One region of the Bradyrhizobium sp. WCU1 genome, then DNA from elsewhere that is predicted to be linked to it. Evidence: predicted binding sites of a transcription regulator. Region 1 holds the regulator's gene; each other region holds the start of a gene.
The links. The regulator LexA, encoded in region 1, represses DNA repair genes until DNA is damaged. The targets are predictions, from matches to a motif close to TGTTCNNNNTGTGTTCNG.
Positions count from the first base shown of each region.

Region 2: ACTUWL_RS18715 (DNA recombination protein RmuC) is a predicted target of LexA. The motif match lies at 768-785, and genes of this name have one in related genera.
Region 3: dinB (DNA polymerase IV) is a predicted target of LexA. The motif match lies at 1,114-1,131, and genes of this name have one in related genera.
Region 4: ACTUWL_RS13775 (helicase-related protein) is a predicted target of LexA. The motif match lies at 1,276-1,293, and genes of this name have one in related genera.

Region 1 is NZ_CM130280.1:7,021,085-7,023,286, reverse strand. It holds gene ACTUWL_RS32960 (molybdopterin molybdotransferase MoeA) at 1-399, shown strand, start outside; gene lexA (transcriptional repressor LexA) at 644-1,348, shown strand; gene ACTUWL_RS32950 (hypothetical protein) at 1,613-2,041, shown strand.
Region 2 is NZ_CM130280.1:4,033,340-4,035,541, reverse strand. It holds gene fmt (methionyl-tRNA formyltransferase) at 1-85, opposite strand, end outside; gene def (peptide deformylase) at 119-646, opposite strand; gene ACTUWL_RS18715 (DNA recombination protein RmuC) at 817-2,037, shown strand; gene ACTUWL_RS18710 (GIY-YIG nuclease family protein) at 2,113-2,202, shown strand, end outside.
Region 3 is NZ_CM130280.1:656,076-658,277, forward strand. It holds gene dinB (DNA polymerase IV) at 1-1,053, opposite strand, end outside; gene ACTUWL_RS03115 (hypothetical protein) at 1,374-1,640, shown strand; gene ACTUWL_RS03120 (hypothetical protein) at 1,852-2,145, opposite strand.
Region 4 is NZ_CM130280.1:2,971,834-2,974,035, forward strand. It holds gene ACTUWL_RS13775 (helicase-related protein) at 1-1,069, opposite strand, end outside; gene ACTUWL_RS13780 (DUF3108 domain-containing protein) at 1,568-2,202, opposite strand, start outside.

The DNA.
Region 1 (2,202 bases):
TGGCGGATCGCGATGCGGCCCGGCAAGCCGATGATGCATGGCCGGTTAGGCGCGATGCGGGTGATCGGCCTGCCCGGCAATCCGGTGTCATCCTATGTCTGCGCCTTCCTGTTCCTGGTGCCGTTGATTCGGGCGCTGAGCGGCCGGAAAACGATTCATCATGTCCGCACCACCGCCCTGCTCGGCCGCGACCTCGCCGCCAATGATCAGCGCGAGGACTATCTGCGCGCACGTCTCGAGGAGAACGATGACGGCACGCTGATCGCAACGCCTGTCATGCAGCAGGACTCGTCGCTGCTCGGGAATCTTGCTGCGGCGCGGGCACTTCTCGTGCGTCCGCCGTTTGCGCCTGCTGCCATCAAAGGCAGTGAATGCGAGATCCTGACGCTGCCCGAGTGAGGGCTTTCGCGGCCCGCTCGTTGTGCGTTGCCCGATACGTTCACCTGAAATTAAGTGGTTGCGGAACACATATCGAACATATAGTGTCCGTTCATGATTTGTTTCGAGTACTGGTGTCTACAATCGGGAGGCCGCGAGGGAGTGCTTGCAATGAGCACCGTGCTTCGGAGGTCAGGCCCGGCGTGCAGGCCCCACTGAAGAGTCTCGGAATCGAACGACGCTATCAACCGGGGGAATACTCGAGATGCTCACGCGCAAACAGTACGAACTTCTGCGTTTCATCAATGAACGTCTGAAAGAGGCCGGCGTGCCGCCCTCCTTCGACGAGATGAAGGATGCGCTCGACCTGCGCTCGAAGTCCGGTATCCACCGCCTGATCACTGCGCTGGAGGAGCGCGGCTTCATCCGCCGCTTGCCCAACCGCGCCCGCGCCATCGAAGTCATCAAATTGCCCGAGCTGTCGGCCGGCGGCGGCAATGGCCGCCGCGGCTTCACCCCGAGCGTGATCGAAGGCACCCTCGGCAAGCGCACCAGCACGCCGCCGATCGCCGAGGACGACGGCAACCGGCCGGTCGCCGTGCCCGTGATGGGCCGGATCGCCGCCGGTACGCCGATCGAGGCGCTGCAGACCCGTAGCCACACCATCAGCGTGCCGCCCGACATGCTCGGCGCCGGCGAACACTATGCGCTGGAAGTGCGCGGCGATTCGATGGTCGATGCCGGTATCCTCGACGGCGACATGGCGCTGATCCAGCGCAACGACGTCGCCAACACCGGCGATATCGTGGTGGCGCTGATCGACGAGGAGGAAGCCACCCTGAAGCGCTTCCGCCGCCGCGGAGCGTCGATCGCGCTGGAGCCGGCCAACACGGCCTATGAAGTGCGCATCCTGCCGCCGAACCGGGTCCGCATCCAGGGCAAGCTGATCGGCCTCTACCGCAAGTACTGAATGCAAATACTTGCGGCGGCGAGGAACGAGCGGCACATCGGACCGTTCCTTGAAAGATAGCGTCACGCGCGGCTTCTCGTGCAGGCTGGCTGATGCGCTCCGATACCTCTCACGCAGCGTCGCGTGTTTGTGATCGGCGCGTTCGCGGAGCAGTCGTACAATCGCCCAGAAACGAGCAGACACTCGTTCGCTATCGTCCACTCTGGTAGAGGCCCTATGCCTCATGGAGAGGCACGGGTCGCTACCTCAATGAGGAGCCATCCGATGTGTGACTACAGTCTGCACGCCGTGGCATCGCGCCCCGCCATTGTCGGAGAGACGCTGATCACGACGACTTTCCGCGGCACCTCGACCCGCGGCTTTGCTTCGGAGAACGATCCCACTGTCGCGGTCTGCATGCTGCCGGGCACCGAGCTCGCTTTCGCCGAGAACGTTCGCTACGACAGCCGCTGGATCTGGACCAAGACGATGAACTTCCGCGTCGGCGTGTTCAACGAAGTCGAGCCCGACGTGCCGGATCGCCATCACGACGCGGTCGAATTCCCCGACGGCAGCCACGTGCTGGTGACTCAGCTTGTCGAGGGACAGCGCGTCAGTGTGCTACAATTGCCGGCATTGCATCCGCAGATCGAACAGAAGCCGAAGGTTGTGGAGCGGCGGCCCTCCGCATTCGCGTCGCTGTTTTTGGGTTGAACGCATCGTCGCCGCGGAAGGATCCATTCGGCGGCAGATGACCTAAGCGATTTCGAGCGCCCCCGGACGTCGGGTTCCGGGGCGCGTAGGGCGATTTGTGTCGACGGACGGCATTTGCGTCGGCGGACGGGTTGGCGCATCATCGTGCACGGAGGACGTGC
Region 2 (2,202 bases), 3.0 Mb from region 1:
CGACCTCATGGCCATGGGCCACCAGCTCCAGCAGCGTCGGCACCGCGAAATCGGGCGTGCCCATGAAAATCAGGCGGAGAGGCATGCGATCAGATTCTTCCGGCGTCGGAGGGCGCGCCTACTCCGCCGCGCGCTTGGCGGCCTTCTCGAATTTCTTGAACACGCGGTCGCGCTTCAGCTTCGACAGGTAGTCTACGAACAGCACGCCGTTGAGATGGTCGATCTCGTGCTGGATGCAGGTGGCGTAGAGCCCCTCGGCATCCTCCTCGTGCAGCTTGCCGTCGAGATCGGTGAAGCGCAGGCGCACCCGCGCCGGGCGCTCGACCTCCTCGTAATATTCGGGGATCGACAGGCAGCCCTCTTCGTAGACCGACAGCTCCTCCGAATGCGAGATGATCTCCGGATTGATGAACACCCGCGGCTGCGGCGAGGTCTCGCCGTTCTCGTCGCGCTTGGCGAGATCCATGGTGATCAGCCGCAGCGGCTGCGCGACCTGGATCGCCGCCAGCCCGATGCCGGGCGCGTCATACATGGTCTCGAGCATGTCGTCGGCGAGCTTGCGGATATCCGGCGTCACCTTCTCGATCGGTTTCGACACCAGCCGCAACTGCTTGTCCGGCAGGATGATGATTTCTCTTAAAGCCATGGCGGCGATTTAAGCTGCGGGCCTGATGCGGTCAATGCGCTGAGGAGCCTGTTAAGGCAGCCTTAACCACGTTTCTTCACGCTGCATTAACCAAGAAAATCAGGGAAGCATTAACCATAAGCGTTCCCTCTTCGTTCGCGTCCGACCGCGAATCGGCTACAAGGACCGGCATGAACGAGATTCTCCTCATGATCGGCGACCTTCCGGTCCGCGTCTCCGACGCGTTGATCGGGCTTGGCGTGCTGGCGCTGATCCTGCTGTTCGCCATCGCAATGGTGATCGCGCGCGGCAGCCGGCGCGGCGCGGAACTCGCGATGGCCCAGGCCATTCGCGCCGACGAGCTGGAGGAGCGGCTCGCCGAGATGCTGCGGGCGCAGAGCGAATCCTCCGGACGGGTCGACGCCAAGGTTGATGCCTTCGCGCAGGCGCTAGCCGGCCGGCAGGCCGAGATGGCCCGCGCGGTCAACGAGCGGCTCGACTCGGTAACCCACCGGGTCGGCCAGTCGATGGAACAATCGACCCGCAACACGATGGATTCGTTGCGCGTGCTGCACGAGCGGCTCGGCATCATCGACCATGCGCACAAGAACCTCAACGAGCTCACCACCCAGGTGACGACCCTGCGCGACGTGCTCGCCAACAAGCAGTCGCGCGGCGCGTTCGGCCAGGCGCGGATGGAGGCGATCGTCCAGGACGGCATGCCGAAGGGCTCATTCGAGTTCCAGTACACGCTGACATCGGGCAAGCGGCCGGACTGCGTCGTGTTCCTGCCCGACCAGCGCCCGCTTTGCATCGACGCGAAATTTCCGCTGGAAGCGATGACCGCGCTGCACGATGCGCGCAGCGACGAGGAGCGCAAATTCGCCAGCCAGCGATTGCGCACTGACGTACTCAAGCACGTCAGCGACATCGCCGAGAAATATCTGATTCCGGGCGAGACCCAGGACACCGCGCTCATGTTCGTGCCCTCGGAATCGGTCTATGCCGAAATCCATGACGGTTTCGACGACGTGATCCAGAAGGCTTATCGCGCCCGCGTGGTGCTGGTGTCGCCCTCGCTGCTGATGCTGGCGATCCAGGTGATGCAGCAGATCCTGAAGGATGCCCGCATCCGCGACGCCGCCGACCAGATCCGCAACGAGGTGATGCACCTTGGTGATGATCTCGGCCGTCTGCGCGATCGCGTGCTCAAGCTGCAGACCCATTTCGGCCAGGTGAACGAGGACGTCAGGCAGATCCTGATCTCCGCCGACAAGATCGAGAAGCGCGCCGGCCGTATCGAGGAACTCGACTTCAGCAAGTCCGAGACCCCGATCGAAGTGCCGCGCTTCGTCAAGCCCGCGGCCACCGACCTGTTCCCCGCCCCGCGCAAGCTGCAGGCGGGGGAGTGATCGTTGCTGATGTCACCTCATAGCCGGTGTCATCGCCCGACTTGATTGGGCGATCCAGTATCCCAGAGGCCGTAGATGGGCGCACGCAGCTTCTACGTCTACATCCTCGCCAGCCACATCGGCGGCACGCTCTACATCGGCGTGACAAATGACCTCATTCGTCGC
Region 3 (2,202 bases), 1.2 Mb from region 1:
CTCGAGCGCAAGGTCCCAATGCTCCTCGAGATGCGACACCGAAATCGCCAGCAGCGAAATGAACTTCTCGCCGGGGTGATCGGCAAGCGCTGTGCGCACCAGCCTCTCTGCAAGCCGGGCCAGGATCACTGTCGTGCACACCGGCGCATCGAGCGTCATCGAGCGCGTCACCGACTTCAGGTCGGCGAAACGCACGCGCACCGTCACGGTTCGTCCGGGCCGGGATTTTGCCCGCAGCCGCGTGGCGACGCGGTCGGCGAGATGAAGCAGCGTCGGCCGGATGACGTGTTCGCTCGCGGGCTTGCGGCCAAGCGCCGATTGTGCTCCTGCCGAGCGTGCGCGCCGATGCGGTTTGAGTTGTCGCGGATCGCGATTCCAGGCCAGCGCAGCCAGCTTCTCGCCCGCCGCAGGACCCAGCAGCCGGGTCAGCGTCCGCTCCGACAATTCGGCGAGCTGGCCGATCGTCGCGACGCCGATCGCGTCCAGCCGCGTCCTGGTGACGGGCCCTACTCCCCACATCAATTCGACCGGCAATTCATGCAGGAAGCCGAGCTCGGCGTCGGGATCAACGACGACAAGTCCATCGGGCTTGGCGACCTGGGAGGCGATCTTCGCGAGGTGCTTGGTGCGGGCGACGCCGACCGAGATCGCAAGGCCGAGCTCGGTGCGCACGCGCCGCCGGATCGCCGCGGCTATTTCGGCGGGCGCTCCGAACAGATGCGTGCAGCCGGCAACGTCGGCAAACGCCTCGTCGATCGAGATGCGCTCGACAAGCGGCGTGAAGTCGCCGATCACCTTGATGGCCGCGTCACCCAGCCGTTGGTAATCGCTGAAGTGGCCACCGACGAAAATGAGCTGCGGGCAGAGCCGGCGAGCTTCCCGTCCCGACATGCCGCCGTGCACCCCGAAAGCCTTGGCCTCATAGGATGCTGCAAGCACAACTCCGCCACCGACCGCGATCGGCTTGCCTTGCAGCGACGGTTCGAGCAGCTGCTCGACCGACGCGTAAAACGCGTCCAGGTCGGCGTGAAGGATGGTGGCCGCTTCTGCCATCTCGATCCGTCAACCCTGACCCGAGCAAGATTGCCGGTCCCTGGACTCTACGACAGCTGTAAGAACAAAACAAGAACATACTTAAAGCCCGATCAAGCCGGAATTTATCGCGGGCGCTCGCGTCCCAAGCGAAGCCGTTTCGTCAGCGGGTGTCGGCGCACGCTCCATTTCGACACGTCTCGGCTCGCGCGATGTCGAAGGAGTTGCCTGCTGCAGATCGCGCGGCGTCCAAGCGCGACGACGCACGGCTCGCGCATCGCGTCGCACCCAACGGCCGGGCTTGCTTTGACGAACGCGCTTTTTCGGGTAGATATCCTGTCATGACCGACCACTCTCATCAGGTGGACTTCCAGGCCGCGGCCTACCTCTACAAATGGCCTTCTCTCGGCAATTCCAGGCGAGAGGATCGCGCGCCCTATATGATCGTCAACGGAACGCTCGACCAATGCATCCGGGACTTCATGGGCAAACCGGAGAAGACCCGACACCTCTACGAGATCCGGACCAGGTCGCAGCCTCCCCTCGTGCCCGATGTGCTATCGCCCGAGCATGTGATCGAGCTCTCCAGGCTTCGGGAATTTCTCTAAGCCGCGCGGGCGGACGATAGGCAGTGGCAGCGAGCAGGAGCGGCAGCCAGGGCCGAAGGTAATCGCTGCGCCTGGCATTCACGCCTGGCCCCGTCTCGTTGCTCACCTGAAGCGAGTTGCCGCTTGACTGCATGCTTTCTGACCCTCGCTGTCGATCATCATCGACTCGGACCGATGGGTGCCACCCGGCAATCGCCGAAAATCGCACTTTTCAATAACAGGTCGCGGCGTCGCCTCCGAGCCGGCCACACCCCTCCGGGTTGAATTGTCGCCATTGCGTGACCGCCGCCGGCGGCTTGCTCGCGTCGGCCGGCGCAGTTGATAACCTGCTGCGCTCTTCGTCGAGGAACTGCGAATGAAGCTTCTGGATCTGGACGTTTCGCTCGAGCAGGGACATCGTTCTTGCTTGAACCTGCTCGGCCAACGACTTGCGCAGCGCGTCTTCCCGATCGAGCCATTCGGGAAACTGCAACAGCGGCCGGACGCGGCCGATCGCCTTGATCATGCACGAGGCCCGCGCCACCGCTTGCGCGATCTGATCCGGAAAGCCGCTGCGGCATTC
Region 4 (2,202 bases), 3.5 Mb from region 1:
CGGCATCGCGTGCGACATGTTCGAGCACGCGCTGGTCCTCGGCGACCGGCGCTCGCGTCAGTGCCTCATGATTGGGCGCCTGCGCCAGTGACACCTGGAGCGCGCCGAGCGAGGAGAAATCCAGCCTGGCGTTGCGCCACTGCAGCATCTTGACGCTGTCGAAGGTGTGGTTCTGCAGCGCATTGACGAGCTCGGGCTCGAACGGCGCGCAACGCCCCGTCGTACCAAATGTGCCGTTGCGCGTCGCGCGCCCGGCGCGGCCGGCGATCTGGGCGAATTCGGCCGGCGTCAGCCGGCGGAATTGATAGCCGTCATACTTGCGGTCGGAGGCGAAGGCGACGTGATCGACGTCGAGATTGAGCCCCATGCCGACTGCGTCGGTGGCGACGAGGTAATCGACATCACCGTTCTGGAACATCGCGACCTGCGCATTGCGCGTGCGCGGTGACAGCGAGCCCAGCACCACAGCCGCGCCGCCATGCTGACGGCGGATCAATTCGGCGATCGCGTAGACTTCATCGGCGGAGAACGCGACGATCGCCGTGCGCCGCGGCTGCCGCGTGATCTTGCGGTCGCCGGCGAATTCGAGCTGCGACAGCCTCGGCCGCGTGATGATCGAGGCGCCCGGCAACAGCCGCTCTATGATCGGACGCATTGTCGCAGCGCCCAGCAGCAGCGTCTCGTCGCGGCCGCGGCGGTTGAGGATGCGGTCGGTGAACACGTGCCCGCGCTCCAGATCGGCGGCGATCTGGATCTCGTCGACGGCGAGAAAGGATACATCGAGATCGCGCGGCATCGCCTCGACCGTCGAGACCCAGAAGCGCGGCGCCTTCGGCTTGATCTTCTCCTCGCCGGTCACCAGCGCGACATTGTCGACACCGGCGCGATCGACGATCTTGTTGTAGACCTCGCGCGCGAGCAGCCGCAGCGGGAGGCCGATGAGGCCCGACGAATGCGCCAGCATGCGCTCGATGGCGAGATGCGTCTTGCCGGTGTTGGTCGGGCCCAGCACCGCGGTGACACCAGCACCGGGCACGCGGTCATTTCCGAACGAAGTTGAGAAAGCCATATTTTGCAGGTGTTTCTTGTTGCGGCAGCCGACTGTCTGTCAGCCGTCATTGCGAGGAGCGAAGCGACGAAGCAATCCATCCATCCGCGCATACCCGAAGCATGGATTGCTTCGCTTCGCTCGCAATGACGGAAAAGCAGTCATGGACACCATCTGAGGCCGAATCTGTCTCACAATGCGACGCTTTCCGCGCCGTTCTTAAGCTTCGGAACGAGTCTAGAACGAATCGCGGCCGAATCGGTGACTCCATTCCAGGCCTGAAACGTTCACCGCAACATCTCGGGTAGGCTGACGGCGGCGGCACTAGATCAAGTTTGAGAGGGCTCCACAAGCAGGGGATATGCGGACTGAATTCCTTAAGTTCCAGGGGTGGCCGAGTCGAATCAGAACCGGGCAAGAGTCAACCGGATTCCATGACGTTTGTTGCATGCCGTGGCCGTGGCGCTCGCGCAGCGCCTCCGAAGCACCCTCTCCCACAAGGGGGGAAGCGAAGAGAGGCTACTGCGTCTTCGCCACGCGCGGCGGCGCGGCTGTGGTGACGAACGAGGTCGCTTCCAGCATGGCCTGGCCGAGCGGAGTCGGGATCGTCATGCGGAACGGCACCAGCAGGCGGGTGCCCGCGATCGGCACGAAGGCGATCTCGATGTTGCGCTGGGCGGCGAGGTATTTGATCACGGGGCGATCCGGGATGTAGCCCGAGACCGGCACGAAATAGAGCGCGCAGACCAGCGCCGGGCCGTGATAGCCGCGCTCCGCCTTGACGATCTCGACCCGCTTGAAATCGAGCTTGAGGTCGTAACGCATGCGGCCGTCGAACACGCCGGCGCCGGTGCGGCAGACATCCGGGCTCATCAGTTCGGCATTGCCGGGCGCACGCAGGAACGAGCCGGTCATCGGATCGAACACGTTCTTCTTCTGCGCGTCCGACACCGGCAGGCGGTCGGCATCGACAGGCGGCTCCGGCTCGATCGAAGATTCCTTGATGCCGCCATTGGCCAGCACCATCCGGATCGTCTCTGACTTCTTCGAGGTGGTGGTGGTCGCGGTGTAGGAGGCGGCCACGAGCGAACCGTTGACGACGCGGCCCTGCGAGGTGCCCGAGCCGCTGCCGCCCGAAAACGCCTTCAAGAGGC